2 linked regions of the Caldalkalibacillus thermarum genome follow. The protein of the gene in region 2 interacts with the protein of the main gene of each other region in a pairwise test. Links are inferred from orthologs where the notes say so. Each region holds a gene or a part of one and is shown on either strand. Other genes may lie near its edges.

Region 1 (2,944 bases), on a different replicon or contig from region 2:
TTCTAGAAGCCCGGAAATAATGCTTGATTTATCCAAACCAACCGGCCGCACCACCATTTGGCCCTGGTGTAGCTCCGTCCGGGCCCGCATCAGACGGGTATACGGGTTCGTGGTGGTGATATCCACCGCAAGGGTAGCCGAGATTTGAGGCAGGTGTATGTGTTGAGCCCCCATAGCCTTTTTTAACACGGGACGGACAAACAGCTCCACTCCAACGAAACAAGCAGCGGGATTACCGGACAGGCCGAAAAGCCATTTTTCTCCCTTTTTGGCCACCGTGGTGACACTGCCAGGACGCATGGCCACTTTGTTAAACAGCACCTCAGCATCCAAGCGTTCAATTAAAGCTTGCACAAAGTCGTAGTCACCTACAGAGGCTCCTCCAGTGGTGACCACAAAATCTGCTTCTTCTAAAGCCGTTGCCACGGCCTGGTAACATGCTTCAAAATCATCTTTTATGATACCCAAGGGTTTGGGTACGGCGCCCATCCTTCTGAGCTGGGTTTCGACCATGTAGGAGTTGCTATTGCGGATTTTACCCGGAACTAAAGGGGCATCTACCGGCAATAGTTCAGAACCTGTGGCCAAAATGGCAACTTCCGGCGGTTGATACACTTTGACCTGGTGATAGCCAAAGGTAGCCAACACCGCTTTTTCTCCCGGTCCGATACGCCGACCGGTCTTGGCCAGAACCATTCCTGCTGTGATATCTTCACCCCTGTGGGAGATGTGGCTGCCGGGGGAGACAGGACTTGTCACCTCAATGTAAGACCCATCTTTGTCATTGCCTTCCCGCACATCCTCCAGCATGAGCACGGCATCGGCCCCGGGAGGGATAGCTGCCCCCGTCATAATCCGCATGGCGGTGCCAGACTGTAAAGGGCCTTGGGCTTCTTTTCCAGCGGGGATCGATTCAATTACCCTTAATCTTTTGGGAGCATCCGGTTCGGCTTGTTGTGTATCGGCCGCTTTGACAGCAAACCCGTCATACATGGAACGGTCAAACATAGGGACATGATGATCAGCCACAATATCCTCAGCCAGATGGAGAAAATCGGCCTTTTCTAAAGAGACGGTTATGGCCTTTCCCGGTGAGGATCTGGACACAATCCGTTCAATCGCCTCTTCAATAGTGACCGGTTTTCTATCAGTCTTCATCTTTTACCGCTCCTCCGGTATTTCACTAAGTCTATGGTACATGATACGCTCCCCCTTGACAATTAATCAGCTCCCCTTCTGTTATGATCACGTCCACTGGCTGATCAAAAGGTTCGCGGGGGAGGGGATGATTCAAGACCTGAAACTGAAAAGCAAGGCTGACTTTGGCTACCGCCGGGGATAAAGTGGCTAAATAGCGGTCATAATAACCGGCGCCATAACCAATCCGGTATCCCTCCCGGTCAAAGGCCACCCCGGGTACGATCAGACACTGTAAGCGATCGACATCCATAGGGGTACAGCGTTCGGGGACAGGTTCCGGAATTCCGAAATAAACCGCTTCCAGGTCATCAAATGTGTCCACCTTATAAAAAGTTAACTGTCGTGTTTGGGGATTACACTTGGGCAAATAGATGGTCTTGCCTTGCCTCCATCCTTCTTCAATCAGAGGCACGGTATTCACTTCTTGATTAACAGAATGATAGAGGGCTACATGGCGGGATTTCTGCCACACTGAGAGGCCGCATAAACGATCCTTAATCCGGGCTGACCTTTCCTTCCATTCCTCAGCGGGCAACTGCTTTTTTAAAAACGTTATCTGCTGGCGAATGCGCTGCTTGGTGTACTGGTTTTGCTTCCCATTTTCCTCTGGGATGTGGGCCAAGGTATTCCCCTCCTTCCCTCAATTCGTTGTCAGATCATCTTATTCGTTAAAGGTTTTGCAAGCGTTGTCATTCAGTCACCAACCCAAGCAGAAAACCATATATTGAAAACAGGATAAAGCTTTGAACCCGGCTTAACAATTGTAGCAGAGGTCAGGCTTAGGAGAGGGCATTACCACCGCACCGAACACAGCAGTAGGGGCACGACGGCTTGAACGACAAAGAGAGTGGTCCATCCACTCTCTTTGTCCTATTTACTGGACAAACGCAACTGATACAAGCGATACATATGTTTAACGACCACTTTGGACACGGCATAAATGGGAACAGCTAAAATCAGACCAATGATCCCTGCCAGACTGCCTGCAACTAACAACAGCAAAATGATCGTCAACGGATGAACATCAAGTACGCGTCCCATCACCTGCGGTGAAATCAAATTAGATTCAATTTGCTGGGCAATTACCACAACGATAATCACCTTCAGCATCATCCACGGCGAATCAATCAAGCCCACAATCACTGCGGGAAAGGTGCCGATAAACGGCCCTATAAAGGGAATCACATTGGTTAACATGGCCACCAAGGCCAGAATTAACGAGTACTCCAGGCCAATGATTAAATAACCAATATAAACCATGATGCCCACGCACAGGCTGACAATCAGTTGCCCCAAAACATAAGTGCTCAGGGCTTTATTCATGCCAGAGAGAATGGCTTGGGCCTCTGTCCGCTTATCCTCCGGTAAGAGCTTCAAAATACCTTCGGGAAAGCGGTGGCCGTCTTTCAGCATGTAAAAAAGAATAAACGGGACGATAGCCAAAGTGATCACAAAACTTGTAATCCCACTGATAATATTAGCTAAATTTTGGCCGATGGCACTCATCAGCTGTTGCACGTAAACAGTGGCCTGCTCAATCCAGTCATTGACAAAATCAGGAAAGTTGGCTTGATTGGCCTGAAAATAAAGCCACTGACTCCACAAAAGATCGGCAATGGCCGGAGCAGTTTCAATCAGACGGTTCATTTGTTGCTGGAAAATAGGACCGACCGCCAAACTTAACCCGACTAAAACCCCAATCACAGCCACATACAGCAAAAGGATCGCCATGGCCCGGGGTACG
Region 2 (2,877 bases):
ACGGCCGACATGGGCTTCATCCAAGGGTTCCACACTCATAATATTGCGCCAATGTTGCCAGTCTTTATTTTCTACAACCAGGCAGATCGGAGCGCCGGTTGTTTTACCGTCACGAACCCCTGCCTTAATCTGCACCTGATCTTTTTCAATCTGCATGCGCCGCCCTCGCCCGTAGCCTTTTTGGCGCCGGGCCAGTTCCCGATCAATATCCTCCTTCAAGAGGGGAAGATGGGCGGGAACCCCCTCAATAATAGCCGTCAACTGGGGGCCGTGAGATTCCCCGGCGGTTAAATATCTCATGTGGATAACCTCCTTACCCCTTTACTCCATTTAAGCGATAAAATAATAAAGTTTATTATATCTAATCTTCTAAAAAAAAGATAGATTAACAAGCATATTTCATGTTTTATATCTTGCGGTAAAAAAACGTATCTTCTGTTTCAAACTGATACTTTTCAGGATGAAAAATTTGCTCCGTACTGCCTACAAACAGAACCCCGCCCTGATTCAAAGCCTTGCTGAACTTCTGATATAAAAGGTCCTTGGCTTCATCGGTGAAGTAAATCATCACATTGCGGCACATGATCAGATCAAAGCCTGTCCCAAAAGGATCAGTTAGAAGGTTTTGCCTTTTAAACAACACCCTGTTTTTTATTTCGTCACTAAGATAATAAAGTCCATTCAACTGTCTAAAATAGGTTTTTAGATAGGGGGCCGGCACTTCCTTGACTGCCCGCGCTGGATAAATGCCCTGCCTGGCTTTGGACAGCGCCACCTCATCAATATCTGTGGCCAAAACCTGAAACTTTTTTGCTGGCATCATTTGATCCAAAAGCATCACCAGCGTATAAGGTTCTTCTCCGGTGGAACAGGCGGCACTCCACATTTTCAGCGGCCGGCCTTTCTGGAGCAAACGGGGCAAAATTTTCTGCTCCAACACACGCCAGCGGTTGGGATTGCGAAAGAATTCGGAAACGTTGATGGTTAAACGGTCCAGACAATCGTTTACCAGCTGGGGATCCTTTTCCATCGCTTTAAAAAAACGGGTAAAAGAATCAAACCCTTTTTTGTCCCGCAAGGTAGTTAAACGCCTCTTCATTTGGGGTTCCTTGTACAGGCTTAGATCGACGCCCGTTTTTTGCTTAAATTGTTTGACAAACCACTCAAAGTCCTTGTCTCCCACGCCATATCCCCTCTCACCCGGAAAGTGACAGATTGAAAAAAAGCCCTGTACAAGGGCTTGGACATAAAGTTTAGCTTCTACACGCTTATTTCTTATATCCATTTATTGATATCACGGGTGTACTCCAAAAGCTCTTCCGGCTTGAAAAACAGGTTGATTTCACGCTCAGCGCTTTCTTTAGAGTCAGAACCGTGAATCACGTTCATACTCACCTGGACGCCATAGTCGCCCCGAATCGTGCCAGGTGCCGCATCAGCAGGGTTGGTTTTGCCCATCATATCACGGGCGATTTGAATCACATTTTCCCCTTGCCATACCATGGCAAACACAGGACCTGAGGTAATAAAATCGACCAATTCACCAAAGAATGGTTTCTCTTTGTGTTCACTGTAATGCTGTTCAGCCAATTCCCGGGAGATGTGCATCAGCTTGGCACCAACCAATTGAAATCCCTTTCTTTCAAAGCGTTGTACAATCTCACCAATCAGTCCCCGTTGAACTCCGTCGGGCTTAACCATTAGGAAAGTTTTTTCTACAGCCATGTGCGTCAACTCCTATCTGTAAGTGTTGTACAAGGATGACTCAACCGGCTAAATTGTACCAAATGATACCGCTTTAAGCAATGACGTTTCCGAAGTTAATAAGTACGCTGCTCGATAAAATCGGTGATTTGGATAAACGTTTTCTTGCTGTATACCGACTGCAAGTCCTCCAGAGACCTTCTGGCTTTTTCCAAATAACGCTGGGCAATGGTTTTGGCCACATGAATACCGCCGCTCTGCTTAATGAGATTAATGATTTTGGGCATATCTGGTGAACCCGACTTAAACTCATTGATAATCGCGTCACGAATGGCAGGGTTTCTGAATGAGGCCAGAACAGGAAGCGTAATGTTGCCCTGTCTTAAATCACTCCCCGCTGGTTTGCCCAGTTGCTTTTCGCTTCCGGTGAAATCAAGGATGTCATCTGTAATTTGAAAAGCCATGCCAACATAATATCCGTAACGGTATAAGGCCCTCACGACCGGCTCCGGCGCATTACAGACCAGTCCGCCCAATTGACAACTGATGGCCATTAACAGGGCTGTTTTTCGTTTGATACGCATAAAATATGTTTTCAAAGACTGATTCCATTGATACAGGGCCTGTATTTGCTCGATTTCACCCACACACATATCCACAATGGCTTTGGACAAAATTTGATGAACCCGGGGATCGGACAACCGGGTGATGCGGGATAAAGCTTGGGCAAGGATAAAATCCCCAGTGTACATTGCCACGCGGTTATCCCACTTGGCTTTCACGGTTGGCTTTCCCCGTCTTGTTTCAGCATCATCGATCACATCATCATGGACCAAAGTCGCCATATGAATCAACTCAAGGGCTACGGCCACATGTTTTAAACGTTCAATATCATACACTCCGCTTTTGCCGCCGAGCAAAACAAAGATCGGCCGGATACGTTTACCCCCTGCTTTTAACAGATGGGAAGCTGCTTCCTCGATAAGGGGATAATGGCTGTCAATGGACCGAAATAATTCCTGTTCAATGACATGTATATCGTCTTTTAGTTCCTGATAAATATCCATTAAATTCATAATGCTGAATCCACCTTGTCTCATTCTGCTTGTTTGTCTGGATCACGATCTAGGTTTATACCCGATGTGCAGTGCAGCGACACCGCCGGTCAAAAGA

What was found. Proteins that work in one complex are often made in the same cells at the same time.
Region 1: the proteins of ndk (region 2) and IEW48_RS06050 interact in binary tests that used the Escherichia coli proteins (3 or more experiments, as listed by UniProt). The link is inferred for Caldalkalibacillus thermarum from one-to-one orthologs.

Annotation. Positions count from the first base shown.
Region 1 is NZ_BMKZ01000011.1:30,447-33,390, forward strand. Bases 7-2,858 are described here. They hold IEW48_RS06050 (5-formyltetrahydrofolate cyclo-ligase), read right to left. Parts: upstream 1,823-2,858; coding sequence 1,190-1,822; downstream 7-1,189. Other genes in these bases: IEW48_RS06045 (molybdopterin molybdotransferase MoeA), read right to left, coding at 7-1,158; IEW48_RS06055 (AI-2E family transporter), read right to left, coding at 2,071-2,858. In the rest of the region: more of IEW48_RS06045, read right to left, coding at 1-6; more of IEW48_RS06055, read right to left, coding at 2,859-2,944. UniProt on the Escherichia coli protein: Involved in the removal of 5-formyltetrahydrofolate.
Region 2 is NZ_BMKZ01000017.1:50,619-53,495, forward strand. It holds ndk (nucleoside-diphosphate kinase), read right to left. Parts: upstream 1,726-2,877; coding sequence 1,276-1,725; downstream 1-1,275. Other genes in the region: aroC (chorismate synthase), read right to left, coding at 1-300; IEW48_RS08570 (CheR family methyltransferase), read right to left, coding at 407-1,183; hepT (heptaprenyl diphosphate synthase component II), read right to left, coding at 1,821-2,780; IEW48_RS08585 (demethylmenaquinone methyltransferase), read right to left, coding at 2,823-2,877. UniProt on the Escherichia coli protein: Major role in the synthesis of nucleoside triphosphates other than ATP. The ATP gamma phosphate is transferred to the NDP beta phosphate via a ping-pong mechanism, using a phosphorylated active-site intermediate.